Regions from separate parts of the Streptomyces sp. NPDC006879 genome, predicted to be linked through region 2. Evidence: riboswitches for the same ligand, from Rfam matches in the RefSeq annotation. Region 2 holds a riboswitch; each other region holds the start of a gene.
The links. Region 2 has a riboswitch for cyclic di-AMP ahead of ACFYMC_RS21305 (transglycosylase SLT domain-containing protein). Riboswitches for the same ligand answer to the same signal wherever they lie in the genome.
Positions count from the first base shown of each region.

Region 1 (7,024 bases), on a different contig from region 2:
GCGGCGGCGCCCTCCATCATCGCGTCGGCGATCAGTGAGTACGCCTCGGTCCAGGCCTTTTCCACGTCCTGGTTCCAGTGCTCGCCAGAGGCCTCGGCGAGGGCGGCCAGCAGACTGGCGCCGACCGCCGCATAGTGCTCGGGGCGGGCCAGGAACTTCCGGTGGTCGCGGCCGAGGTCGCGGAGGTAGGGCAGCAGGGTCTCGTCGTCGAGGCGGGAGACCACGTGGGTGAGGGCGGCGAAGAGGCGGTCGCGTTGCCGCTCCATGTCGGTGAAGGAGTCGGGAAACATGGCCCGGATGGCCGGGTTATGCCAGAAGAGGTGTGAGTAGAAGAACTTGACCGCGTGCTCGGCCCGTCTCTCCACTACTGCGAAGCTGCTCTGCAAGTTCTTGGCATCCACAGATCCGAAAGTAGAAACAACATCTCAGCGATGGCCCAGCTCCATCTGATCTGCGGACAGTCGTGGGTTCGAGGGTGTATAGGGGTGTGAGTCTTGGGGGCACGGGGCTTCGGGATACCGTCGGCGGGTGCATGACGAGACGCCCGTAGCCGCGGCCGGCCCCGCCCCGACCCTCTTCGACTGGGAATTCGCAACCGATCCCTATCCCGCTTACGCGTGGTTGCGTGAGCACTCGCCCGTGCACCGCACCACGCTGCCCAGCGGGGTCGAGGCCTGGTTGGTGACCCGGTACGGGGACGCCCGGCAGGCCCTCGCCGACCAGCGGTTGAGCAAGAATCCGGCGCATCACGCGGAGCCTGCGCATGCGAAGGGCAAGACCGGGATCCCCGGTGAGCGCAAGGCCGAGCTGATGACGCACCTGCTCAACATCGACCCGCCGGACCACACCCGGCTGCGCAGACTGGTGGCCAAGGCGTTCACCCCGCGGAGGGTGGCCGAGTTCACGCCGCGGGTGCAGGAGCTCACCGATCAGCTGATTGATGAATTCGCTACAAAGGGGGAGGCGGATCTCATCCACGAGTTCGCCTTCCCGCTGCCCATCTACGCCATCTGCGAGATGCTCGGAGTACCGCGGGAGGACCAGAACGACTTCCGTGACTGGGCCGGCATGATGATCCGGCACGGTGGCGGCCCGCGGGGCGGGGTGGCCCGTTCGGTGAAGCAGATGCGCGCCTACTTGGCCGATCTGATCCACCGCAAGCGCGCCGACCCGGGGGAGGACCTCATCTCGGGTCTGATCAGGGCGAGCGACCACGGCGAGCACCTGACGGAGAACGAGGCCGCGGCGATGGCCTTCATCCTGCTCTTCGCAGGCTTCGAGACCACGGTCAACCTCATCGGCAACGGCACCTATGCGCTGTTGCGCAACCCGGACCAGCGGTTGCGCCTGCAGAACTCGTTGGCGGCGGGGGAGCGCGGGCTGTTGGAGACAGGGGTCGAGGAACTGTTGCGTTACGACGGGCCGGTGGAGTTGGCCACCTGGCGGTTCGCCACCGAGGACCTGACTCTGGGCGGCCGGCGGATCGAGGCGGGGGACCCGGTGTTGGTCGTGCTGGCGGCTGCGGATCGGGACCCGGCGCGGTTCACGGACCCCGACACCCTTGATCTGTCCCGGCGCGACAACCAACACCTGGGGTACGGGCACGGCATCCACTACTGTCTCGGCGCGCCCCTGGCGCGGCTGGAAGGACAGACCGCGCTCGCCACCTTGCTGACCCGGCTACCCGATTTGCGACTTGGGGGCAATCCGGACGAACTGCGTTGGCGGGGCGGGCTGATCATGCGTGGATTGCGAACACTCCCTGTGGAGTTCACGCCCGTTACGTCACAAAGGAGTTGACGTAGCGTCACTATCGTGACCGGAGCGTGATCTGAGCTGCACCGACTTGTAACAAGTGTTCGGCTGACGCTACTTTCGCCCCCACGTCCTCTGCAGTCCCGCGAAAGGCAACCGCATGCGCTCCGGGAATGGCCGTCATCGGCGCCCCCGTCAGGCCCCCGCGCTCGTCGTCACCGCAGGAGTCACCGGCTCCGCGCTGGCCCTGCCGCTCCTCGCCGCCACCGGCGCTCAGGCTGCCGACGCGGCCACCTGGGACAAGGTGGCCGAATGCGAGAGCGGTGGCGCCTGGAGCGCCGACCAGGGCAACGGCTACTACGGCGGCCTCCAGTTCACCCAGGAGGTCTGGGAGGCCAACGGTGGCCTCGACTTCGCTCCGCGCGCCGATCTGGCCAGCCGTTCGCAGCAGATAGTCGTCGGGGAGAAGGTCCTCGCGGCTCAGGGCCCCTCGGCCTGGCCGCAGTGTTCAGGCCCCGCGGGACTGGTCAAGGACAGCGTCAAGCCTGATGTGGACCCCGGGCTCGGGACGGAGAAGCGGGAGATCGCCCCGGCGCCGATTCGTCCCGCGGACTCCCTTCCGGTGGAAGAGCCCGAGAAGGCGCCCGAGCAGCCCGCGGCCACCCCCTCCGCCCCGGCAACCCCTTCCGCCCCGGTGACGCCGTCCGCGCCCGCGACTCCCGAGCTGCCGGACGCCTCGGCAACCCCGGGTGCTCCCGTCACTCCCACCACTCCCACCACTCCCGTCACTCCCACGGTGCCGGGCACTCCCACTAACCCCGTTGCTCCCACCACCCCTGCGACCCCCACCGCTCCCACCACCCCCGCGACGCCGGGCGCCCCCACCACGCCCGCAGCGAGCCTCGCGCCCGCCACGCCTGCCGGGCCCGAGGTGCCCGTCACCCCTGGCGTGGTGGGCGAGGGCTCGACCGTGACGCCCGTGGCTGGCGCGTCAGGAGTGACGGCCGCGGACCCCGCTGTGGCCATCGGGACGGGCAAGCATCGTGGCGAACCGGCCGAGGAGTCCTCTGGTGCATCCGCCGGGGCGCTCTCTGACGCGGCATCGGATGGTGCATACACGGTCAAGCCGGGCGACAACCTGACGGATATCGCCGGCGCGCACGGAGTCGCGGGTGGCTGGACCGCGATCTATCAGGCGAACGAAGAGGTGATCGGCTCCGATGCCGACCTCATCAAGCCTGGCCAGAGCCTCGATCTGAGCGGCAAATAGGGATACTTGGGGCGCGCCGCTTCTCCGATGCGTGGGTCAATGTCCTGGTTCGCGTAAGTGAGACATGAGTCTCTTCCACCCAACTGGCGCGCCCCTTCGGCGGAGTGTGGTGATTCCGCCCCTCACCTGCGTAAATGCCGGTTCTCTGCTAGGTGTTTTGGGCGTTTTTCCTAGCTTGTCCGATATTGAAGATCGGTAGTGGCTGTGTCTACGGTCTGAACCGCTCGCCACCGCGGGCTCCTTCGACCGCACGCCGAGTCCTGCCGGCGGACGGGGGAACAGTCGTCGCGTCAAGCGCCGAAGGCAGGAGCGGGGGACCCAAGGTTTCCGCCGGGACCGACCACTGAAAGGTGGTCAGGGACCGGCTAGGGGTGAAGCCGAGCGCTAGGACGCTCGGCCGGGCAACTCATTGGCCCGAACCCGACAGCTCACCTCGTAGGCGTCGGTGAGGAGACCTCCATGCAGCTTTCGGGCAAGGGCAAGCATCGCCGTCCGTCCAAGGCCACCCGTATCGTCACCCTCGCCGGCGTCACCGGCGCGGCCGTCGCCGCCCCGCTGATGGCCGTCGGTAGCGCGAACGCCGCCACCGCATCCGAGTGGGACCGCGTCGCGCAGTGCGAGTCCGGTGGCAACTGGTCCATCAACACGGGCAACGGCTACTACGGCGGCCTGCAGTTCTCGCCGTCCACCTGGGCCGCCTACGGGGGCACCGCCTACGCCTCCAGCGCGCACCTGGCGAGCAAGTCCCAGCAGATAGCCATCGCCGAGAAGGTCCTCGCCGGCCAGGGCAAGGGCGCCTGGCCGTCCTGCGGTGTCGGCCTGTCGAACTCCGCATACAAGGGCTCCTCCGCCTCCAAGCCCGCCGCCACCCCGAAGAAGGCCGCTCCGAAGGCCACGGTCAAGAAGAGCACCACGGTCAAGAAGAGCACCACGGTCAAGAAGAGCACCACCGTCAAGAAGAGCGCTCCGGTGCGCAGCGAGCAGGCGCCGACCAGCCGTTCGCAGACCCGCCCGCAGGCCACGGCGCAGGGCTTCAAGAAGGGCGACGGCTCCTACGAGGTGAAGTCGGGCGACACCCTGGGCACCATCGCCGAGGCGAAGGGCGTCAAGGGGGGCTGGCAGAAGCTGTTCGAGCTGAACAAGGACGTCATCAGTGACGCCGACCTGATCTACCCGGGTCAGATGCTGCACCTGAGCTAGGGGTTGGCCGGCCGCGGCCGTCAGTCCGCCGCGGCCCCGCCTCCTCCCGCCCGGCACGTACGGCTGTCCCCGCGTGCCGGGCGGAGCTCTGTCTCGACCTCGGCACCCTTCTGCGGCCGTCTTCTTTGCCCTCTGAAGGAGGCCTTTGACCCCTTTTTCTGTCCAGGGGTCGGGCAGTCGGGCGGTCGAGCTCCCGGAGGCGGTTAGGCTCTAGGCGGCAGGCCACCGCAAGGCCATCACGCCACCGCACATCCAGCGTCACATCCCAGAAGGAGATGCTCGTGCCGTCCATCGACGTCGTCGTAGCCCGGGAAATCCTGGACTCCCGAGGCAACCCCACGGTCGAGGTCGAGGTGGGCCTCGACGACGGCAGCACCGGCCGTGCTGCCGTGCCGTCCGGCGCCTCCACCGGTGCTTTCGAGGCCATCGAGCTCCGCGACGGGGACCCGAACCGCTACCTCGGCAAGGGTGTCGAGAAGGCCGTCCTCGCCGTCATCGAGCAGATCGGCCCGGAGCTCGTCGGCTACGACGCCACCGAGCAGCGTCTGATCGACCAGGCCATGTTCGACCTGGACGCCACCGACAACAAGGGCTCGCTTGGCGCCAACGCCATCCTCGGTGTTTCGCTGGCTGTCGCCCACGCCGCGTCCGAGGCCTCGGACCTCCCGCTCTTCCGCTACCTCGGTGGCCCGAACGCGCACCTGCTGCCCGTTCCGATGATGAACATCCTCAACGGTGGGTCGCACGCCGACTCCAACGTGGACATCCAGGAGTTCATGATCGCGCCGATCGGCGCCGAGTCCTTCTCCGAGGCGCTGCGCTGGGGTACCGAGGTCTACCACACCCTCAAGGCCGTCCTGAAGCGTAAGGGCCTGTCCACCGGCCTTGGCGACGAGGGTGGATTCGCCCCGAACCTGGAGTCCAACCGCGCCGCCCTGGACCTCATTCTTGAGGCCATCAAGGAGGCCGGCTACGCCCCGGGCAAGGACATCGCGCTCGCCCTCGACTGTGCCGCCTCCGAGTTCTACAAGGAAGGCAAGTACGAGTTCGAGGGCCAGTCCCGTTCGGCCGCCGAGATGACCGAGTACTACGAGGAGCTCGTCTCCGCGTACCCGCTGGTCTCCATCGAGGACCCGCTGTTCGAGGACGACTGGGCCGGCTGGAAGGTCATCACTGACAAGCTCGGCACCAGGGTGCAGCTCGTCGGCGACGACCTCTTCGTCACCAACCCCGAGCGCCTGGCCCGCGGCATCGAGGAGGGCTCCGCCAACGCCCTGCTCGTCAAGGTGAACCAGATCGGCTCGCTGACCGAGACCCTCGACGCGGTCGAGCTCGCCCAGCGCAACGGCTTCAAGTGCATGATGTCCCACCGCTCCGGCGAGACCGAGGACGTCACCATCGCTGACCTGGCCGTCGCCACCAACTGCGGCCAGATCAAGACCGGTGCGCCGGCCCGTTCGGAGCGCGTGGCCAAGTACAACCAGCTGCTGCGCATCGAGGAGATCCTCGACGACGCCGCGGTGTACGCGGGTCGCTCGGCCTTCCCGCGCTTCAAGGGCTAATCACCGCTTTCGGGGTTGCAGCCTCCGTACGTCCCCGCATCCGGTCCCGTACCGTGTGCGGGGACGTCCCTTTGCTCCTGAGGTCCTCCGGCGGAGCGAAGGCGCAGGGGCTTCGAGTGTGCTCACCAGGGAGGCGGGACGCATGGCCGGGAACCGGGACCGTTTCTCCACCGCGACCAGGCTGAAGCAGCTCGGCGAACGGACCGCGGCACACGTCTACCGTTCGCAGTCCCGCCGTCAGGTCCGCAGGAGTCGGTTGACCGGACGGGCGGCCCTGCTCGCCCTGGTCCTGTGCACGCTGGTCGTCGCCCTGGCCTACCCCATGCGCCAGTACGTATCGCAGCGCTCCGACATCGCGGAGCAGCAGCGGGAAGCGGACCAGGCGCGCCGGCGGCTCTCCGAACTGCGGGACGAGAAAGCCCGTTGGCAGGACCCGGCGTACGTGGAGCGACAGGCGCGCGAACACCTCCACTACCTGCGGCCCGGTGAGACCGGCTACACGGTGGTCGACCCGGACGCCGAGCGGCGGCGGCGGGACGGCAACGGTGCCGGCGACCGCCCCTGGTACTCCAACGTCTGGGACGGTGTGGACAAGGCCGACCGCCCCGAGGACTGACCTCCGCCATCGACCGTCGGCCGTCCGCCGTTGGACCCGCCCCGCACCCGGGCCGCGGGTGGAAGACCCCGACCGCGGTGCTCCACCCCCTGCGCATGACGCGCACGACACCATCAGACCGAGCGAAGAGACTTCATTTCAGGCATGGATACGCCCCCGCCCCAGACCGCCCGTACCGAGCCCACGGACGCCGACGTCGCCGCGTTCAAAGAGCAGTTGGGCCGCCCGCCGCGTGGTTTGCGCGCCATCGCGCACCGCTGCCCCTGTGGCCAGCCGGACGTGGTCGAGACGGCCCCGCGGCTGCCGGACGGCACGCCGTTCCCCACGCTCTACTACTTGACCTGTCCCAGGGCGGCCGGCGCCATCGGAACCCTTGAGGGGTCCGGGGTGATGAAGGAGATGCAGGACCGGCTGGGCACCGATCCGGAGCTGGCCGCCGCCTACCGTGCGGCCCACGAGGACTACATCCGGCGCCGGGACGAGATCGAGGTGCTCCAGGGCTTCCCGAGCGCCGGTGGAATGCCGGACCGGGTGAAGTGCCTGCACGTGCTGGTGGGCCATTCGCTCGCGGCGGGCCCCGGCGTGAACCCGTTTGGTGACGAGGCCCTGGCGTTGCTGCCC
Region 1 covers NZ_JBIAGC010000023.1:12,309-19,332, forward strand. Annotated here, with positions in the region: gene ACFYMC_RS18300 (globin domain-containing protein) at 1-401, opposite strand, end outside; gene ACFYMC_RS18305 (cytochrome P450) at 529-1,800, shown strand; gene ACFYMC_RS18310 (transglycosylase family protein) at 1,916-3,025, shown strand; cyclic di-AMP (ydaO/yuaA leader) riboswitch at 3,311-3,482, shown strand; gene ACFYMC_RS18315 (transglycosylase family protein) at 3,485-4,225, shown strand; gene eno (phosphopyruvate hydratase) at 4,501-5,787, shown strand; gene ACFYMC_RS18325 (septum formation initiator family protein) at 5,930-6,403, shown strand; gene ACFYMC_RS18330 (DUF501 domain-containing protein) at 6,548-7,024, shown strand, end outside.
Region 1: it holds a riboswitch for cyclic di-AMP, as region 2 does, so the genes downstream of both, ACFYMC_RS18315 (transglycosylase family protein) here and ACFYMC_RS21305 (transglycosylase SLT domain-containing protein) in region 2, are expected to answer to the same signal.

Region 2 (7,024 bases):
GAGCCGGGGCCAGCAGTTTGGATACGCTTCCGGCGTAGCAGACCCCGTCCGGCAGCAGCGAGCGCAACGCGGGAACCGCTGGCCGGTCATAGCGGTGCTCGGCGTCGTAGTCGTCCTCGATGACCAGCCCCCCGCCGGCCGCCCATCCCAACAGGTCTCGGCGCCGCGCTCCGTCGAGGACGACCCCGGTCGGAAACTGGTGCGCCGGGGTGAGCAGTACGGCCGGGGCCCCGCTGCCACGAAGGGCGTCCACCCGGATCCCGGCCCCGTCGACGGGGACCGCGACCGTCTCAAGACCTCCGCGCTCCAGTTGTTGCCGGGTACCGAGTGACCCGGGGTCCTCCACCGCCACCGAGTGGACGCTCTCCGTGCGCAGCACCTGGGCGAGGAGCGCGAGCCCCTGGGCGACGCCTGCCACGATGCACACCTCGGCGGGCTCCGCGCGGATCCCCCGGTTCCGGGCCAGCCAGCCGGCAACGGCTCGTCGGAGCTCCAAGGTGCCCTGCGCGTCGGCGTACCCGAGGGCCTCGGACGGCAGGGTGGCAAGGAGGGACCGCTCGGCGCGCAGCCAGGCCGCCCGCGGGAACGCCGCGAGGTCGGGCACTCCGGGAGAGAGGTCGATCCGGCAGGGGTGCGTACGCAGTTCCTCGACGACTCCGTCACGGACGGGACCGCTGAAGGGCTCCTCCGGGAAGCTGGAGGTCGCTTCGCCGGCGCCGCCATTCGCCGGCGTTCCGGGGCGCGCACCGGCCGCGGGAGCGGCGAGGACCACCGTGCCGGCGCGGCCCCGACCGGCCATCTGGCCGTCCTCCGCCAGGCGCCGGTAGGCCTCGGTCACCACTCCACGCGAGATGTGCAGCTCCTCGGCCAGGACTCGGGTCGCGGGCAACCTGCTGCCCACCTGGAGACGACCGTCTGCGATGGCTGATCGCAGTTGCTCGGCCAGCCAGTCGGCACGACCACCGCGAGGGACATGGCCGATGTCCAGCTGCAGGAAGTCCGAGCTCGTAGTTATGGACCTTTTGACCGGCTCATCTTTGGACCTGTTCACAGGGCCATTGTCTACCCAAGGTTGAGGTCATGCACCTGATCTCAACTTCTTGCTCAGCACCGCCCCCGTCCCCTGTGCGTCGTGTCGGTCCGGGCGTCGTGGGCATGGCGCTGGTGGGAGCCGGTGTCACCGCCTCCCGCACCCTCGACTCGGCGCCCCTGTTCACCGCCCAGGCCATCCGTTACGCGTCAGCTGCTCTGCTGCTGCTCGCGCTGGCCCGGCTGGGGCGGGTCACGCTCACCCTTCCGCGCGGCGGCGAGTGGCTGTGGCTGGCGGGCGTCGCAGCCACCGGGCTGGTGCTGTTCAACGTGGCCGTGGTCCGCGGGGTCGCGCACGCCGAACCCGCGGTCATCGCGGTATCCGTCGCCTGCGTTCCGGTGCTGCTCTGTGTCCTTGGCCCCCTGCTCCAGCGGCGGCGCCCCACCAGACGGGTCCTGCTCGCCGCGGTGCTGGTGACGGCCGGCGGGATGCTGGTGGAGGGCCTGGGCCGTACCGATGGCACCGGAGTGGCGTGGGCCGCCCTCGCCCTGGCCTGCGAGGCGGCCTTCACCTTGCTTGCCGTTCCGGTGCTCGCCCGGCACGGGGCCTTCGGGGTTTCCATCCACGCGGTGTGGCTGGGCACGCTGCTGTTCACGCTCCTCGCCCTGTGCACGGAGGGGACCTCGGCGGCGGCGCGGCTGGGGGTGAGGGACGCGGTGGCGATCGCCTACCTTGCGGTCCTCGTCACGGCCGCCGCCTTCGTGCTCTGGTACCGGACGGTCGCTGCCGTCGGCGCGGACCGGGCCGGACTGCTGGCAGGGACGGCTCCGCTGGCAGCGGCGGGGACCGACGCCCTGGTCGGTGGCGGTGCGCCGGGGCCCTTGGTGTGGCTCGGCATGCTCGTGATCGTCGGCGCTCTCACCGTCGGGCTGTGGAATCCGCGGCGGCCGATCGCCCCTTCGGCGCCGGTTCGGCCGAGCGGATCCGAAGCGCAGAGGGGCGAAGGGGTGGGTGCGGGTCCGGCCCGCTCATGAGGCCTGGCGCGCGGAGCCGGGGCAGGCCAGGACGGCGTTGGAACGCCGCTGCCGGCCCCGGGGTCCGGGGCCGGCAGGAGGAGGGGTGCGTCAGTAGGCGCCGAAGACGTTGTCGATGGAGCCGTACCGCTTGGCGGCGTAGTTGCAGGCCGCGGTGATGTTGGCGACCGGGTCGTATGAGTCGAAGGAGGTCCCGGGCACGTGGTAGGCGCGGAACGTCGGGTCGATCACCTGGAGCAGGCCCTTGGAGGGGATGCCGTTGCGCGCGTTGATGTCCCAGTTGTTGATCGCGAGCGGGTTGCCGCTGGATTCACGCATGATGTTGCGGTGGATACCGGCGTAAGTGCCGGGAATACCGTGCTTGGCCATGATGTCCAGGGACTCGCGGATCCACCCGTCGAGGTTGTTGGCGTAGGTCTTCGCCGCGGCCTTGACTGCTGTCTGGGTCGCTGTGACCGCCTTCGCGCTGCTCGTCGTCCCGGCCGCGGCGACCGTGGCGATCGCGCCACCGGCTCCTGCCGAAGCCTTGGCCTTGGCGCCGATCGTGAGCTCAAGCCCGGGATGGATCAGCGAGGGGTCGACTCCGACGGCGCCGCGGTTGTCGCTGTACAGCTGCTTCCAGCCGCCGCTCACCGCGTGCTTCTCCGCGATCTTCGACAGGGAGTCTCCCGCGACCACCGCGTAGGTGACCGTCGAGGCCTTGGCCTGTACGGCGGCGACCGCCGTGGTGGCGACCGCGGCCTTGGGAGCGGCCAGCACGGCCGCACTGCTCGGAGCGGCCTGCGCGGTGGCGGCGCCCATCACGGGCAGGGCCAGTACGGCGCTTCCCGTCCCCGCTACGAGGAATCGACGGGCGAGGGCGTTCCTCTTGGTACGGCGGTGCTTACCCTTTGCAGGCATGGTGAATTTCCTCTCCATCGCCTACGAGGTGAGCTGTCGGGTTCGGGCTGAAGATGCCCGGCCGCCACATGTGTGCGACTTCACCCCAAGCCGTTCCGCATCGCGGACCGGCGACTTACCTGGGTCCCCCGCTCCTGCCGTATGGGTGTGGGGTTCCAGATGGCGGCAGGACTCGGCGTTCCACCCGGAATGACGGTGACATTAGGCGAAGCGCAGCTCGCAGAACAAGGCGGAAATCTTCTCCGCAAAGCACTGCCGAGCACTAACCGGTGGTGAATTCGAGATCACTTCCGGAGATCAAACTTTCAACTCTCCTTTCAGTGTTCGGATTCCCCGGAACACCCATTGATCACTTCACCGTCAAGGCCGTGACCCAAATCACCTGACACCCCAAGACACAACGACCCAAATCGCCCATTAAGCGCGCATAACGATCCAAAGCGACCCCCGCAGAAACGGGCGCTTCGATCAACCACTCAAAGTAATTCGCCAATTCCCAGATGACTTTGACGGCCGCCCAGAAACACCCCCACCATCACCCGAAGAACGCGTCGCACCCCGCCGCGGAGCAGGACCGGCCCGGCGAGCGCATGGGAGAACGAGAAAGGAAGCCGTCGCGGGAAGGCGATCGACCGTCGGGGAGATGGCACGAACCTCCACTCGGGCAGCCCCAACTGACAGCCCGTAACTCCTCGCCCGGACCGGCGTCGGTACCGGCCGACACCGAGCAGGGGCGAGTGGCACGGCATGCCGTGCCACCCCCGGGCCACGGAACTGCGCGAGGGACACGGCTCGTTGGTCCACGGACCGTCGGGCCCCGACGCCCGGATTCAGACCGAGTCACCCGTACCGCCCCGCGGCGCGGTACAGAGGGCGACCTGCGGCAGCCACCCGCGTCCGGCCACGCACCCCTACCCGCGGAGTGACTGCCGCGTCACCGGCCGCCACCGCCCTCCCCTCCCCGCTCGCCGGTCCGGTCGCGGGCGCGGACAATGAGGGGCGAGGCGCCGCGCTCCTGTCGACCAGGCGGCGGCTCTTGCCGGCAAGGGTGGGTGGACGATGCCGACGTGGCGACTGCGGGACTTCCACGACGATGACCTGGACAGCGCCATCCAGATCTGGGACCAGGACCGAGCGCCACAGGACCTCCCGGCCGTTTTCCCGGTTTCCGAGGTGATGTCCGTCGCCCGGACCGGCGGGCCCGCCGTGGTCGCGGTGGTCGGCGACGACATGGTGGGCATGGCAGTGGCCCAGGCCCAGGGGGAACGGGCCTGGATCACCCTGGTCGCGCTCTCCGAGACCTGGCGCAACCGTGGAGTCGGCAGCGCTCTGATCGCCGAACTCGAACGGCGCCTGCGCGTGCGTGGGGTGCGCCGCATCAGCGCCCTGCTGGCGCCGGGGGCAACCGGGACCGCGGCTCTGGACAACTGCGGCTACCGTTCCCGCGACGGCCTGGTGTTCTACGAGAAGGTCGAGCACCTCGGTGCGAGTGACGCCGGCCTGCTCGCCGAACTCGGCGGCAGGGTGCTCGCGCCGGGACTGTGGGACGCCCTGGCGGGGATGGAACGCGAGAAGGCGTCGATCGAACGGCGGATCGTGCTTCCCCTGGTCGAGCGTTCCCTCGCCGAACAGTACGGAGTGACCCCGCCGAAAGCCGTCATCCTCTTCGGCCCACCGGGTACCGGGAAGACGAGCTTCGCCAAAGCCGTGGCCTCCCGGCTGGAATGGCCCTTCGTGGAGATCTTCCCTTCCCGCCTCGCCGCGGGCTCCTCGGGTGGCTTGGCCACCTCGCTTCGGGACACCTTTGCGGATCTGGCCGAACTGCAGTCCGTTCTGTTGTTCATCGACGAGGTCGAGGAGATCGCCGGGGCCAGGTCAGGTCTGGCCATCGACCCCGGCCACGGCGTCACCAATGAACTCCTCAAACTTATTCCAGGATTCCGTGACCATGACGACCGACTGTTGATCTGTGCCACCAATTCCGTCAGATCCCTGGATCTGGCTTTCCTGCGCCCCGGACGTTTCGACTACGTGATTCCCGTCGGCCCTCCGGACCCAGCTGCCCGAGCCGCGATCTGGCAGCGTTACCTGGGTTCGGCCGCTGGCCGGGTCGATCTCCAACGCCTGGTGGCGGCCAGCGAGATGTTCACCCCGGCGGATATCGAATTCGCCGCCCGCAAAGGCGCTCACACGGCGTTCGAACGGGAAGTCGTGGATCGGGCGGGCGAGCCGGCCAGCACCGGGGACTATCTCAAGGCCGTGGCCGACACCCGCCCCACACTCACCGACCAGGCACTCACCGAGTTCCACGAGGACATCGAGCGGCACGGACGCGTGTGAGGACTGTCCCTCGGTACCCGGTGGATCAACACGCCGCGTCAGATGTGCCGTGCCACAAGGGTGGACACCTTCCTCGGATCACCGCCAGCTGTCCGGGCTGCGCAGTCGACCGATGGGACGAGTACGACCACACATGCTGAAAGCTGATAGACGACGCGACACGCCCAAAGGGGGATCTATCACTCAGGATTGGCGTCCCCCAGCATGCGGGATGAACCGCCGGGTACGCGCCGACACCAACGGGCCCCTCGACCACGGGGCACCACTCACCGAGGGGATCGAGATGTCCGAGCGCACGACCCTGTCCCGCAGAGGTTTCCTCTCCGGCACGACGCTCCTGGGAGGCCTTGCCCTGGCTCCGGCGCTGATGACCGGCTGTAGCCGCACCGAGAGCGGGACAGGTGGCCCGCAGGCGGACGCCGACCTGCTGGGGAAGTTGCGCAAGCAGGGATTCGTCAGGGTGGGCTTCGCCGGTGAAGCTCCGTACGGTTTCAAGGACGGCAACCAACTGGCGGGCCAGGCTCCCACCCTGCACAAGGAGATCTTCTCCCAACTCGGCGTGGCCGAACTACGGCCCACCCTGACGGACTTCGGCGCCCTGATTCCCGGCTTGCTCGCGGACCGCTTCGACGTGGTGAGTGCCGGCATGGCGATCACACCGGAACGCTGCGCCAAAGTGATCTTCTCTGAGCCGGAGTTCGTCTCCCCGACGGCACTGATGGTGCGCAGCAAGAACCCCAAGGGTCTCAGCGACCTGAAATCCTGCGCGGACAAGGGCGTGACGGTCGGAGTGCTGACGGCCGCGGTGGAAAGCGGCTACGCGAAGGGAGCCGGAGTCTCGGCATCGAAGATCAAGTCGCTGGCGAAGCAGCAGGACGGGCTCGACGCACTGGTGGCCGGCCGGATCGAGGCCTTTGCGCTCACCGGCATCTCGCTGCGCTGGCTCGCCCAGTCCAACAAGGGTGCGGCCGTCGAGGTGCTGGACCCCTTCCTGCCCGAGCTCGACGGCAAGAAGCAGTACAGCCCCGGCGGCGCAGTCTTCCGACCGAACGCCACCGCACTGCGCGACGCCTTCAACACCGAACTCGCGAAGATCACCGGTGATCCGGACCGCTACGTCTCGCTCATCGGCAAGTACGGCTTCACCAGCCGGGAGATCCCACCCTCGACGCTGCGGACGGCTGATCTGTGCGGGTCATGACGAGGGCGTCGCATGACTGACTTCCTCGCCGAGTTCACCCGCTCCCTGCCCAGTGTGGGACAAGGCGTGTGGGTCACGCTCCAAGCGACCGTGCTCAGCGCCGCTCTGGCCCTCGTACTCGCCTTCGTCTTCGGCTTCATGGCGCGCTCCCCTCGCTTGTTGGTTCGCGGCGCCTGCCGTGTCACGGTCGAGTTCTTCCGTGGCACCTCGCTCTACGTTCAACTGTTCTGGCTGTTCTTCGCACTTCCCGTACTCGGATTCCGCCTGGAGCCGATGGCCTGCGCCGTGGTGGCGTTCGGACTGAACTACGGCGCCTACGGCTCCGAAGTGGTGCGTGGCGCGCTGGCTGCCGTTCCCCGAGCCCAGTGGGAGGCCACCGTCGCCCTCGGCATGGGGCGTTGGCTGCGGATGCGCCGGGTGATCCTGCCACAGGCGTGGGTGCAGATGATCCCGCCGTTCAACAACCTCCTCATCCAGCTCCTCAAGGCGACTCCGCTGCTCTCCTTGATCACCATCTCC
Region 2 covers NZ_JBIAGC010000031.1:13,307-20,330, forward strand. Annotated here, with positions in the region: gene ACFYMC_RS21295 (PLP-dependent aminotransferase family protein) at 1-1,051, opposite strand, end outside; gene ACFYMC_RS21300 (DMT family transporter) at 1,156-2,064, shown strand; gene ACFYMC_RS21305 (transglycosylase SLT domain-containing protein) at 2,155-2,964, opposite strand; cyclic di-AMP (ydaO/yuaA leader) riboswitch at 2,968-3,152, opposite strand; gene ACFYMC_RS21310 (ATP-binding protein) at 4,024-5,304, shown strand; gene ehuB (ectoine/hydroxyectoine ABC transporter substrate-binding protein EhuB) at 5,588-6,505, shown strand; gene ehuC (ectoine/hydroxyectoine ABC transporter permease subunit EhuC) at 6,518-7,024, shown strand, end outside.

Region 3 (7,024 bases), on a different contig from region 2:
CCGTGGGCCTGGGCGAGTTCGCCGCACGGTTCCCCGACCGCGTGTGGGACGTGGGCATCGCCGAACAGCACGCGGTGACCTCGGCCGCTGCCCTGGCGACCGCCGGCCTGCATCCGGTGGTCGCCCTCTACGCCACCTTCCTCAACCGGGCCTTCGACCAGCTCCTGATGGACGTGGCTCTGCATCGCTGCGGGGTGACCTTCGTCCTCGACCGGGCGGGGGTCACCGGCGCCGACGGCCCCTCCCACAACGGCATGTGGGACCTCTCGCTGCTCCAGGTGGTGCCCGGTCTGCGGATCGCGGCTCCGCGGGACGCCACCCAACTGCGCGTACAACTGCGCGAGGCGGTGGAGGTGACGGACGCGCCCACCGTGTTGCGCTTCCCCAAGGAAACGGTCGGCAAGGACCTGCCGGCGAGCGGCCGGGCCGGCCAGATGGACCTCCTGCGCCGTGGTTCCGTCCCGGACGTCCTCGTGGTGTCCGTCGGAGTGATGGCCCCCGTGGCACTCGCGGCGGCGGAGCTGTTGGCGGAGCGGGGCACCGGCGTCACCGTGGTCGATCCGCGCTGGGTCAAGCCGCTCGACCCCGCGCTGGTCCCGCTCGCGGCCCGCCACCGACTCGTGGCGGTGGTCGAGGACAACTGCCGTACCGCTGGTGTCGGCGTCGCGGTCGGGCAGGCGCTGCGGGATGCCGGTCAGGACGTACCACTGCGCAATTTCGGCATTCCCGAGGAGTTCCTCGCCCATGCCAAACGTGGCGAGGTCCTCGCCGACGTCGGTCTCACCCCAGTGGAGATCGCGGGGCGGATCAGCGTCGCCCTTGAGGGTGCGGGGGAGCGCGGCACATGACGTGTTCGGGCGCTTCTGCTGCTCGACGGGTGAACCTCCTCAGCTCCGCCGCCAGCAGGTCCAGCCGGGGCAGGGAGGGCCGGTCGGCTGGGGGCGGCCACCGGATCAATCCGGCCGGGCTCCGACCTTCTCCTGCTCCACAAGAGTCCGTTACCCACCCGGTCTGAAGGCCGGGGCATCCACGGAGGGATCCCGATGACACTGGGAGAGCCCGGCGCGTCCACGGCCTTCGACCTGCGGGCCCTGCTCGCCGCCCGGGGCGGCGAACGCTACGCGCTGCACGCGCAACACCTGAACCACCAGCTTCCCCGGATGCTCCACACCATCGGCTTCGACAAGGAGTACGTCCGGGCGCGGGGCGCACACTTCTGGGACGCCGAAGGCCGGGACTACCTGGACATGCTCGCCGGCTTCGGGGTGATGGGTCTCGGGCGCCACCACCCGGTGGTCCGTCAGGCCCTGCACGACGTACTGGACGCCTCGCTGGCCGACCTCACCCGCTTTGACTGCCCGCCGTTGCCCGGCTTGCTGGCCGAACGCCTACTCGCTCACAGCCCGCACCTGGACCGCGTCTTCTTCGGCAACAGCGGCACCGAAGCCGTGGAGACGGCGTTGAAGTTCGCCCGCTACGCCACCGGTCGCCCTCGGGTGCTCTACTGCGCGCACGCCTTCCACGGGCTCACCGCCGGCTCGCTCTCGGTCAACGGTGAAGATGGCTTCCGGGATGGTTTCGCCCCCCTGCTGCCCGACACCGCGATCGCCCTGGGGGACCTGGCCGCACTGGAGCGCGAGCTGCGGCACGGTGATGTGGCCGCGCTGATCGTCGAACCGGTTCAGGGCAAGGGCGTGCACGCAGCTCCCCCCGGATTCCTGCGCGGGGCCCAGGAGTTGCTGCGGCGCCACAAGGCGTTGTTGATCGCGGACGAGGTGCAGACCGGACTCGGGCGCACTGGCGACTTCTACGCCTACCAGCACGAGGAGGGTGTGGAACCGGACCTGGTCTGCGTGGCGAAGGCCCTCTCGGGCGGGTACGTGCCGGTGGGGGCGACCCTGGGCAAGGACTGGATCTTCAAGAAGGTGTACTCCTCCATGGACCGGGTCCTGGTCCACTCGGCCAGCTTCGGGTCCAACGCCCAGGCGATGGCGGCCGGACTGGCGGTGCTCTCCGTCCTGGAGAGCGAAGAGGTCGTCGCCCACGCCCGGGCTGTCGGCGATCTGCTGCGCGACCGGTTGGCAGCACTGAGTTCCGAGTACGAGCTGTTGCACGAGGTCCGCGGTCGTGGACTGATGATCGGGATCGAGTTCGGTCGGCCGAACTCGATCCGGTTGCGCAGCCGGTGGGCGATGCTCCAGGCGGCGCGACGAGGGCTCTTCGCACAGATGGTCGTCGTCCCGCTCCTGCAGAAGCACCAGATCCTGACGCAGGTATCCGGCGACCACCTCGAAGTGATCAAGCTGATTCCACCGCTCGTCATCAACGAGGCGGACGTCGAGAGGTTCGTCCTTGCTTTCCGGGCCGTCATGGACGAGGCGCACGATGGTGGCGGGCTGATGTGGGACTTCGGCCGAACCCTGGTCAAGCAGGCGGTCAGCGGGCGCTGATCCGATGCCCCCGACGGTCGGGCAGGGGGCATCGGTCCGGCCCGCGTGATGGTGCCGAGGGGCTGTTGGCGCCACGGTTCCGCTGTGCCTGTGGGGCGCCGGGATCAGTGCAGGAGGCGCCCGCGCAGCCCCTCCAGCGTCGCTGGGGCCAGGCCCAGCCCCTGATGCAGGTAGCGGTCGATGGTGCCCCAGATGTCCTCGATCGTGTCGAAGGCGGCGTGCAGGTACTCCGCCCGGGCTTCGAAGAGCGGGCTCAGGAGTTCTGTGACCTCCGCGCTGCGGGCCGTCGGGGCGAGGCTCTGGGTGCTGACCCGGTAGCGGCGGTGAGGGGCGTTGGACTTGAGGTAGTCGGCCTCGATGGCGTCCCGCTCCACGCCCAGCGCCATGAGCGTCACCGCGATCGAGAGGCCGGCGCGGTCCTTGCCCGCGGCGCAGTGCATCAGGGCCGGAACGCTGTCCGTGGCCAGTGCGTGCACCACTCGGCTGTGCTCGGCGGTGCGCTGCGAGATGATCTCGCGGTACGAATGGGACATCCGTTCCGCTGCCCTGCCCGCACCCAGGATCTTGCGCAACTGGACCAGGTCGCCTTCGCGCACCAACTGCCAGAACTCCGAGCCGTCCGCCGGATCGGTGAGGGGGATGTTGACGTTCCGTACGCCGGCGAGTTCGACGTCGAGCCCGTCGAGGGCGCGGTCCGCCTCGTTGCGGAAGTCGAAGATGGTGTGCAGACCGAGGGAGCTCAGGAACTCCGCATCGCTTGGGGTGGCATGGGCGAGATGCCCGCTTCGGAATAGTTGCCCGATCTGCACGTGATGCCCGCTAACGGTGGGAAGTCCGCCCACGTCTCGGAAGTTGCGCACTCCGGCGAGCTCCGGCTCCGCTTCGGCCGGCGGGGGCGGTATCTGCTGGGGCACGAAGTCTCCTTGTGTTGGATGATCCGGTACGGGCGAGATGGTGCATCTGTCCGAATTGGAGTGCTTGGCGTCAAGTTTCCACCCCCGTACGACAGATGTATCGGCGCTGGGGCGCCGTTCCCCGTGAGCAGGATCATAACGGTGACCGTACGTGGCGGGCCGGTGTGGGTGAATCGCCTTGTCCGGTGGGTTGTTGGCCTCCGGCAATAGACGGAGGGTGACGGTAATTCCGGCGATGAATCATTTCTCCTAATCCAAAGGGGAATTCATGGCTTGTTACCAGGGCTCCGACTGGATTATCTTCACCATCGATCCGGGTGGACCGCCGAATCCTGCCGCCACTCGGGAACCGCATCCGACTCATTCGCGCGGCAGGAGCGGGGGAACCAGGTAAGTGCCTTTCTTGATCTTTCAGGAAAGGCTTGGGGTGAAGTCGCCTCCGGCGACCGGGCATCTCCAGCTCGAACCCGACAGCTCACCTCGCAGGCGCCGGAGAGGAATTCGCCATGCCCGCAAAGGGTAAGCACCGTCGCCCCAAGACCGGCCTGGCCCGTCCGGTGTCCCGCGGCATAGCCGTCGCCGGAACCGGCGGAGCCGCCCTGGCTCTGCCACTGCTCGGTGCCACGGGCGCGCAGGCCGCCGGTCAGAGCGCCGCGACGGGCGCTCATGCCGTGCAACTGCCCGCGCAGTCCCCGGCCCAGCAGCAGGTCAAAGCGACTCCTGCTGCGGCGCCCAAGTCCGCCCCCACCAGGACGTACACCGTCGCCGTCGGTGACTACCTGTCCAAGATCGCCCAGGCGGAGCACGTGCGGGGTGGCTGGGAGCGGCTCTACGCCGACAACCGTGAGGCGGTGGGGGATAACCCCTCGCTGATCCACCCGGGTCTGAAGCTCACGCTACACGCGAAGGCGGGCGGCTCCACCGAATCCTCGCGTCCCTCTCGGGCCGGCTCCACCGCCCCCGCACAGCAGGCGGCGCCTTCCTCCGGCCAGGCGGACTCCGCCGGGCGCGCCACGCGCTCCAACGAGCGTGCGGCTGCGCCGAAGGCCACCACATCCAAGGAGTCCACTGCTGCCAACCCTGCGGCCAGCACTGCCACCGCCGGGGGATTCACGGCCCCCGTCAGTGCCTCCATCACCACGCCCTACCACCTGGCCGGCGGCATGTGGTCCAGCGGCTATCACACGGGTGTTGACTTCGCGGTGGGCACCGGAACCAGCGTCAAGGCCGTGGGTGCCGGCACCGTGGTCTCGGCGGGCTGGGCCGGCGCCTACGGCAACGAAGTGGTCATCCGCCACGAGGACGGCCGCTACTCGCAGTACGCCCACCTTTCCTCCCTGGCGGTCTCCGCCGGTCAGACCGTCTCCGGCGGTCAGCAGATAGGGCTGTCCGGTTCCACGGGCAACTCCACCGGCCCGCACCTGCACTTCGAGATCCGCACCGGAGTGGGTTATGGCTCCGACGTCGACCCGCTCGCCTATCTGCGGAGCAAGGGCGTGAGCATTTAAGGCGGAGTGCGGGCCGCCGCGTCCGAACGTGGTGCACCGCGGTCCCCCGTGAGCCCGCGGTACCAGCTGGTACCGCGGGTGAACGTCGGTGGGGCTCCAAAGGGGGTGTCGGCCGGCGCCGCACGCCTGGCAGCAGGGCCGGTCGGCCGGGGCCCGGAGGGGGGTTCCCGGCCGGCGATCGTTCCCCGAAACAGACCGGGTGGTACAGATCACGCCCCGTCAAGCCCTCCCTACGGTCGCGTAGGTCACATGTCACGGTGAAGGATGGTTCCTCGTGGCAGGCGACTCAACACCCCCGACTTCACCGGTAACACCGGCCCAGCTGCCCCCTTCCGGGGGGTTCTCCGTATCCGCTCTGACGGCGACCACCTCCTACGTGGCCATCGGCGACAGCTTCACCGAGGGCGTGGGCGATCCTGGACCCGACGGAGGTTTCCTCGGTTGGGCGGACCGCCTGGCCGTGCTGCTCGCCGACCGCCGCCCGGAAGGTGAGTTCCGCTACGCGAACCTCGCCGTCCGCGGGCGTCTGCTCGACCAGATCGTCGAGGAACAGGTCCCCCGAGCGCGGGAACTTGCCCCCGATCTGGTCAGCTTCTGTGGCGGCGGCAACGACATCATCCGCCCCGGCAGCGATCCGGACCTGGTGGCCGAACGTTTCGAGCGGGCCGTGGCCGATCTGACGTCCGCGGTCGGTACGGTCATGATCACCACGGGCTTCGATACCAGGGGGGTACCCGTCCTGCGCCACCTGCGCGGGAAGGTCGCCACCTACACCGCCCACGTGCGGGCCATCGCGGACCGGCACGGCTGCCCGGTCCTCGACCTCTGGTCGTTGAAGTCCGTCCAGGACCGGCGGGCCTGGGACGGCGACCGGCTGCACCTGTCGCCCGAGGGGCACACCAGGGTGGCCCTGCGCGCCGCCCAGGTCCTCGGCCTCGACGTGCCCACTGATCCCGACCAGCCCTGGCCACCGCTGCGCCCGCGCGGCTCCGCGGAGGCCACGCGCGACAACATCCACTGGGCCCGAGAGCACCTCGTCCCGTGGATCGGTCGCCGACTGCGCGGCGAATCCAGCGGTGACCACGTCGAGGCGAAGCGTCCGGACCTGCTGCCGCTGTAAGGCACCTCCGCGGGGCGGTCGGCTCTCGGCGGTTCGAACCGGCGTCGTGCCCAGCCGCTAGGGACCGGTGCGGAGCCTGTCGTCGGTTCTCCCGGGGGTCCTTCGGGGGCAGGCGGCGTCGCTCGTTCTTGCGCGGGACCCAGGAGGGGTGGGCAGGTGCTCAGCGGGTCACCAGGGCGGCCGGGTCCAGAGAGAGTTCGTGGGCCAAGGCCTCGTCCACCCACTGGCGGGCCTCGGTGCGCGTGAGGTCGCCGCTTCCGTATGCCGTCAGCTGGACGGCCAGACCGTCCAGCAGCGCGGTCAGCCGTAGCGCCGCGGCAGCCGGATCCGCGCAACTGAACTCGCCGTTCTCGTCCCCCTCGGAGATCACCCCGGCCAGGGCCATCTTCCACTGGCGGTCCAGCTCGCGGGCCACCTCCCGTAGTGCGGGCTCGTGTTGGGCGGCCACCCAGCCCTCGATCCACAGTCGCCAGCCGCGGGCGCGTCCGGTCGGCGCGTACCACCGCACGGCTGCGCGCAGCCTTCGTACGGCACAGGTGCGGCGGGTCAGGATGCGGCGCAGGTGTGCCAGGTCCTCCTGGGCGGCGTATTCGAACGCGGCTGCGACAAGTCGTTCCTTCGACGCGAAGTGGTAGAGCACCAGTGCGTTGCTGGCCCCCGCGGCGGAGGCCACGTCCGATACCCGCAGGGCGACCACACCCCGGGCCTCGATCAGGGCGACCGCGGCCCGCAGGAGTTCCTCACGTCGTTCCGTCGCTGCCAGGCGTACGCGGGGGCGCGGTAGTTGCGGCTCGCTCATGAGCGGGCCCGGGGCGCTGTAGCGGGGTTGCCGAGGGGGCGGAGGTCGGCCTTGGCCCGGGCGGCAGACCGGCGTGGCCCGTCGGTTTCCGCGCTGACCCGGGCGAACGCCGTCTGCCCCGGAGAGGGCTCGTGAGGGGTGGTCAAGGTTGTTGACTCCTCGAATACATTACTGAACGGTAGTTCAGCAATGGCAGTATCCGAAGACCGAGCCGGACCTGTCAAAAAAGGGGG
Region 3 covers NZ_JBIAGC010000018.1:54,508-61,531, reverse strand. Annotated here, with positions in the region: gene dxs (1-deoxy-D-xylulose-5-phosphate synthase) at 1-848, shown strand, start outside; gene ACFYMC_RS16260 (aspartate aminotransferase family protein) at 1,044-2,450, shown strand; gene ACFYMC_RS16255 (tyrosine-protein phosphatase) at 2,555-3,364, opposite strand; cyclic di-AMP (ydaO/yuaA leader) riboswitch at 3,678-3,866, shown strand; gene ACFYMC_RS16250 (peptidoglycan DD-metalloendopeptidase family protein) at 3,871-4,872, shown strand; gene ACFYMC_RS16245 (SGNH/GDSL hydrolase family protein) at 5,195-5,992, shown strand; gene ACFYMC_RS16240 (TetR/AcrR family transcriptional regulator) at 6,153-6,791, opposite strand.
Region 3: it holds a riboswitch for cyclic di-AMP, as region 2 does, so the genes downstream of both, ACFYMC_RS16250 (peptidoglycan DD-metalloendopeptidase family protein) here and ACFYMC_RS21305 (transglycosylase SLT domain-containing protein) in region 2, are expected to answer to the same signal.

Region 4 (7,024 bases), on a different contig from region 2:
CCTCACGACCGCGGCTTGACGAACATAGGGGCATCAAGCACAAGAAGCACGGGATGAACGTCCAGGTCATCGCCGACCCCTTCGGCCGGCTGCTGTGGACCTCACCGGCCCTGCCCGGCGCCGTCCACGACGTCCGCGCGGCCCGCGAACACGGCATCGTCGACGCCCTCACCGAAGCAGACATCCCGTGCTGGGCCGACAAGGCATACCGAGGCGCCGGCGGCACGGTCCGCACCCCGTGCTGGGGACGGTGGGACACCCTCTCCGCAGGCCAGCAGGCGGTCAACCGGTCCCACGCGAAGATCCGGGCCCTCGTCGAACAGGCCGTCGCCACCCTCAAGTCCTGGCGACTCCTCCGCAAACTGCGGTGCTCGACCACCCGGATCACCAGCCTCATCCAGGCCATCCTCACCCTTCATCTGACCAGCTCAGAGTGAAGATGGAAAAGGCTCAATGCCGCGGAGAACCGGGAACCTCTGGCGAATTCACCGTTCCACACGGGGCAAAACCAGCCGCACGAACTACGGGAAAAGACACCAGCTGTCGTATACGGCAGCCGTTAATTCCGGACGCCGGAAATGTTTACAGAATGTTGCGAAGAACTCACGGGCACCGCCGGACGGAGTCGGTGAGCACGGGCGGCACGCTCCGCGTGCAGGGTGGTCAGCGCGCGGGCGCGCGCCGCGTCACCGCGGGCCACGGCGTCCACGATGGCCCCGTGCTCAGCCCAGGAGTCCACCGGCCGGGCAGGTGCCTCCACCGTGTACATCCAGGTGATCTTGTGCCGCAGCTGCGTCAGCAAGGAGATCAACCCCGCACTCCCCGAGGCCTGCGTGAGCGTGTCGTGGAACCAGCCACCCAACGAACGCAGGTCCTCCCCCTCCCCCCGCCGCGCCCTCTCCTGCCCCAGCCGCACCAGCCCGCGCAGCACCTTCAGGTGGGCCTCGGTGCGCCGCTGCGCCGCACGCGCCGCCCCCAACGGCTCCAACAGCACGCGCGTCTCCAACACGTCCGCCGCCTCCTGCGCAGTGGGTTCGGACACGCAGGCACCGGCATGGCGACGCGTGGTGACGAACCCCTCCGACTCCAGCGTGCGCAACGCCTCCCTGACCGGCACGCGCGACACCCCGTAGCGGCGGGCGAGGAGTTCCTCGGTGAGCCGGCTCCCGGGCTCGAAGACACCCGTGACGATGTCGTCCCGGATGGCCGTGCACACCGCGTGCGCGGGAACGCGCATATCCGAACCTCCGCCCTATTGCCTGCTGTTCGCGACTCTATTGCAGCACGGCTTTATTACAGATGAGGTTCAAGAATCCATGAGCATCTCTTGGAACGGCGAAGGCCCCGGCAATACGCCGGGGCCTTCGCACAGTTGCGGGGACGTCAGAGCTGGACGCCGCGCGAGCGCAGGTAGGAGATCGGGTCGATGTCCGACCCGTAGTCAACTCCGGTACGAGCCTCGAAGTGAAGGTGCGGGCCGCTGGAGTTGCCCGTGGAACCGGAGAGTCCTATTTGGTCCCCGGGAGTGACGCGCTGTCCCACCGACACCTTGATGGACAGCAGGTGCCCGTACTGGGTGTAGGTGCCGTCGTGCATCTTGATCACCACGTTATTGCCGTACGCCCCGCCCCAGCCGGCCTCGACGACGGTGCCGAGCCCCACCGAGCGGACCTCGGTACCGGAAGCAGCATGGAAGTCGATGCCCGTGTGGCTACCAGAGGACCACATGGCACCGCCGGCCTTGTAGGAGGTGCTGACATAGGAGCCGGCCACAGGCGAGACGAAGGTCAACAGGCGCTGCCGCTCGGCCTCGCGGGCCGCACGCTCCTTCGCCTCCCGTTCGGCCTTGGCGGCGGCCTCAGCGCGCTCGCGGGCCTCCTCCGCCCGCTGCTTGGCCTCCGCCTCGGCCGCGGCCTTGGCGGCGGCGAGTTCGGCTGCATGCTCCTGGGCCGCGGCCTGAGTCTCGATCTCGCCGGACAGGGAGTCGGCCACCACTACGGCGTTCAAGCCGGTGTCCTCGGCGCTGACACCCTGCTGGGGCCCCTCGGAAGCGGCGAGGGCCGGAGCGGCCAGCGTGCCCACGACACCGGCGGTGGCCAGGGTGGCGATGCTCGCGATATTCGCCGTTCGGCGGGAGGTACGGCTGGAACCGCGGTGCTTACCGGTGGCAGTCGCCATGAAAGAGGGTGGTCCTTTCCTTCCTTCTCGCCTACCGGGTTAGCTGACGGGTTCGGAGCAGGAAGGTCTCCTACGGTCCACCTCTGGTCGAGGCGGGCCGATTCACCCCAGGGACGAATGGGTCCCCGGCTCCCCAGGCTCACGCCTGACGGGGACTCGGCGATCGCTGTCCGGTGCCGCGGATGCGGCGTTTACAGCCGACGAACAGCGGGACTGACGCTAGGCGGATCACGACCAGATCACCAAACGGACACGATATTTTGTTGCGTACGCCACACCCCTAAGGCGTCACCACCACTACCAAACCGGACAGAGCGAAAGGAATGGGGTCCTGGCAGATGAACCGCCAGGACCCCCGAAGACCGCCCGAGTTGTACGGGTGTCAGTTCGCCACGACGGTGACCTCGCCGAGGCCCAGGGCCCGTACCGGCTCCTCGATCTCAGCAGCGTCGCCGACCAGCACCGTCACCAACCGGTCGACGGGAAAGGCGCTGACAGCGGCGGCCGTGGCCTCGACCGTGCCCGTCCGCGCCAATTGCAGGTACAACTGCGCCTGGTAGTCGTCCGGGAGGTGCTGCTCCACCTGATCGGCCAACGTGCCCGCGACGGCCGCGGCCGTCTCGAACTTCAGCGGGGCCACGCCCACCAGGTTCTGCACCGCGGCATCCCGCTCGGCATCGGTCAGGCCACCGGAGGCAAGCGTGCGCAGCACGGCCCAGAGATCTGCCAGTGCCGGGCCGGTGTTCGGCGTGTCAACGGATCCGCTGATGGCCAGCAACGAGGCCCCGGTGCCCTCCCGGGTGGAACGCAGCACCTGACCGAAGGCCCGGACGCCGTAGGTGTAACCCTTCTCCTCCCGCAGGACCCGGTCCAGACGGGAGGTGAGCGTCCCACCCAGGCAGTAGGTGCCCACGATCTGAGCGGGCCAGACCCGGTCGTGCCGGTCCGGACCGGTCCGGCCGATCAGCAACTGCGTCTGGACGGCACCGGGGCGGTCCACGATGACCACCCGCCCGGTGTCGTCCGCGGCCATCGGCTCCGCCGTCCGAGGCTCGGCGCTGCCGCCCGTCCAGGCACCGAGAGTCTCCGCGAGCAGGGCTTCCAGATCGATACCCGTCAGATCACCCACGACCACCACCGTCGCCGTGGCGGGCCGCACATGCGCCTCGTAGAAGGCACGCACGGCCGCCGAATCGATCCGGGCCACGGTCTCCTCGGTGCCCTGGCGCGGCCGGGACACCCGGGAGGTGGCCGGGAAGAGCTGCCGGGACAGCTCCTTGGCAGCCCGACGCGCCGGGTTGGCCAGCTCGTGCGGGATCTCATCCAGGCGGTTGCGCACCAGGCGGTCCACCTCACCGTCCGCGAAGGCCGGTGCCCGCAGGGCTTCCGCGAGCAGCCCCATCGCCTTGGAGAGCCGGGAGGCCGGCACTTCGAGGGACACCCGCATACCGGGGTGGTCCGCATGCGCGTCGAGTGTGGCCCCGCAGCGCTCCAGCTCGGCTGCGAACTCCTCGGCGGAGTGCTTGTCGGTACCCTCCGACAGGGCCCGCGCCATGATCGTGGCCACCCCGTCCAGGCCCTCGGGTTCGGCGTCCAACGGTGCGTCGAGGTTGATCTCCACGGCCACCACCTGTTGACCGGGGCGATGGCAGCGCAGCACGGTCAGCCCGTTGTCCAGGACGGACCGCTCAGGGGCGGGAAACGCCCACGGTTTGGCCTCGCCCGCACGCGGCTGCGGATGAAAGGTCATCTGCGTCATCCGGGTGGACTCGTCAGTCGGGGTCATCGCGCGCTCGCTCACTGGTCGGCCCCCTCGGCCTGTGCTGCTACTTCGGTCTCCTCCGCCGGGCGCGGCTCGTACACGAGCACCCCACGGTTGTCCGGGCGCAGCCGCGCCGCGGCCACCGCCTGGACCTCCTCGGCGGTGACGTCCAGGACTCGCTGTACCGCGGTGAACGCCAGCTGCGGATCGCCGAAGAGCACCGCGAAGCGGCACAGCTCGTCGGCCCGACCGGCCACCGTGCCCAGGCGGTCCAGCCATTCGCGCTCCAGCTGTGCCTGAGCGCGCTCCATCTCCTCGGCGGTCGGGCCCTCCGCCGCGAACCGCGCCAGCTCTTCGTCGACCGCGGCCTCGATCTCCGGCACCTCCACACCCGCCGAGGTCTTGACGTCCAGCCACCCGAGGGAGGGCGCCCCGGCCAGTCGCAGCAGGCCGAACCCGGCGGCGACGGCCGTCTGGTCGCGACGCACCAACCGGTTGTGCAGCCTGGAGGACTCCCCGCTCCCCAGGACCGTCAACGCGAGGTCGGCGGCGTCACACTCCCGAGTGCCGTCGTGCGGCAGGCGGTAGGCCGCCATCAGCGCCCGGGCCGGCACCTCCTCCACGATCTCCTCGCGCAGTTGCTTCCCGATCACCTCGGGCAGTGCGCCATCCCTCGGGGGCTGCTTACCCCCGTGCGCCGGAATCGAGCCGAAGTACTGCTCGACCCAGGCAAGTGTCTGCTCGGGGTCGATGTCGCCGACGATGGAGAGCACGGCGTTGTTGGGGGCGTAGTAGGTCCGGAAGAAGTTCCGGGCGTCTTCCAGGGAAGCAGCATCGAGATCGGCCATCGAACCGATCGGCGTGTGGTGGTAGGGGTGGCCCTCGGGGTACACCAGCGCGGTCAGCCGCTCGAAGGCCGTGCCGTAGGGGACGTTGTCGTAGCGCTGGCGGCGCTCGTTCTTGACCACGTCGCGCTGGTTCTCCATGGACTCGTCGTCCAGGGCGGTCAGCAACGAGCCCATCCGGTCCGCCTCCAGCCAGAGCGCGAGCTCCAACTGGTGCGTCGGCATGGTCTCGAAGTAGTTGGTGCGCTCGAAGCTCGTCGTGCCGTTGAGCGAACCACCGGCGCCCTGGACGAGCTCGAAGTGGCCGTTACCGGGGACGCTCGCCGAACCCTGGAACATCAGGTGCTCGAAGAGGTGAGCCAGACCGGTGCGGCCCTTGACCTCGTGACGGGAACCGACGTCGTACCAGAGGCAGACCGCGGCCACCGGGGTCAGATGGTCCTCGGAGAGCACCACGCGCAGGCCGTTGGCCAGCCGGTGCTCTGTCGCTGTCAGGCCGCCGGAGCCGGCCTCGGCGGTGGCCGTGTGACCCATGGGCATGTGGTCCCTTCGATCGCGTTCGGGAGAAGTCCTGCCACTGTATGCAAGCGCGCAGGCAGCCGGGGAAGTTCCCGGCTCACCCGGGTCGGGGTCAAAGCTGTCGGTGGGGCGGTCCACAATGGACCGCGTCGGACCGCCCGACCTCAGATCACGAGGAGCCGCAGCAGCGATGGCCCGCCGCAGCACGAAGACCCCGCCGCCGGAGGATTTCGAGGAGAGGATCCTCGACATTGACGTCGTCGACGAGATGCAGGGCTCCTTCCTTGAGTACGCGTACTCAGTGATCTACTCCCGGGCCCTGCCGGACGCCCGGGACGGAATGAAGCCCGTACACCGGCGCATCGTCTACCAGATGAACGAGATGGGCCTGCGCCCCGACCGCGGCTACGTCAAGTGCGCGCGCGTCGTGGGCGAGGTGATGGGCAAGCTCCACCCGCACGGGGACGCGTCGATCTATGACGCCCTCGTTCGGATGGCGCAGCCCTTCTCGATGCGACTGCCGCTGGTGGACGGCCACGGCAACTTCGGTTCGCTCGGAAACGACGACCCACCGGCCGCCATGCGCTACACCGAGTGCCGGATGGCCGACGCGACCTCGCTGATGACGGAGTCGATCGACGAGGACACCGTCGACTTCGCCCCGAACTACGACGGCCAGGAGAAGGAGCCGGTCGCGCTACCCGCCGCGTACCCGAACCTCCTGGTCAACGGCGCCTCGGGCATCGCCGTCGGTATGGCCACCAACATGCCGCCGCACAACCTGGGCGAAGTGATCGCGGCGGCGCGCCACCTGATCCGGTACCCGAACGCGGACCTGGAGGCGCTGATGCGCTTCGTTCCCGGTCCCGATCTGCCCACTGGCGGCCGGATCGTGGGGCTTTCGGGGATCAAGGACGCGTACGAGTCGGGGCGCGGCACGTTCCGCATCCGGGCCACGGCGACGGTGGAGGACGTGACACCGCGCCGCAAGGGCCTGATCGTCACCGAACTCCCCTTCACGGTCGGCCCGGAGAAGGTCATCGCGAAGATCAAGGATCTCGTGGGGTCCAAGAAGCTCCAGGGCATCGCGGACGTCAAGGACCTCACCGACCGGGCACACGGTCTGCGCCTGGTCATCGAGATCAAGAACGGTTTCCACCCCGAGGCCGTCCTGGCACAGCTGTACAAGCTGACGCCGATGGAGGAGTCCTTCGGCATCAACAACGTCGCCCTGGTGGACGGCCAGCCGCTCACCCTGGGGCTCAAGGAACTTCTGGAGGTCTACCTGGACCACCGCTTCGAGGTGGTCCGCCGGCGCAGTGAGTTCCGCCGTACCAAGCGCCGTGACCGCCTGCACCTCGTCGAGGGGCTGCTGGTGGCGCTCCTCGACATCGACGAGGTCATCCGGCTGATCCGCTCCAGCGAGAACTCCGCACAGGCCAAGGAGCGGTTGATCTCACACTTCTCGCTCAGCGAGGTCCAGACCCAGTACATCCTCGACACCCCGCTGCGCCGACTTACCAAGTTCGACCGGATCGAGCTTGAGTCCGAGCGCGACCGGCTCACCGGTGAGATCGACGAGCTGACCGGAATCCTGGACTCGGACTCCGAGCTGCGCAAGCTGGTCTCGGCGGAGCTGGCCGCGGTGGCGAAGAAGTTCGGCACCGAGCGCCGGACCGTGCTGCTGGAGTCCGCAGGCACGGCGGTGACTGCCGTCCCG
Region 4 covers NZ_JBIAGC010000020.1:59-7,082, forward strand. Annotated here, with positions in the region: partial or broken gene ACFYMC_RS17000 (transposase family protein) at 36-437, shown strand; gene ACFYMC_RS17005 (GntR family transcriptional regulator) at 560-1,237, opposite strand; gene ACFYMC_RS17010 (M23 family metallopeptidase) at 1,384-2,178, opposite strand; cyclic di-AMP (ydaO/yuaA leader) riboswitch at 2,192-2,350, opposite strand; gene ACFYMC_RS17015 (M16 family metallopeptidase) at 2,561-3,928, opposite strand; gene ACFYMC_RS17020 (M16 family metallopeptidase) at 3,976-5,319, opposite strand; gene ACFYMC_RS17025 (DNA topoisomerase (ATP-hydrolyzing) subunit A) at 5,495-7,024, shown strand, end outside.
Region 4: it holds a riboswitch for cyclic di-AMP, as region 2 does, so the genes downstream of both, ACFYMC_RS17010 (M23 family metallopeptidase) here and ACFYMC_RS21305 (transglycosylase SLT domain-containing protein) in region 2, are expected to answer to the same signal.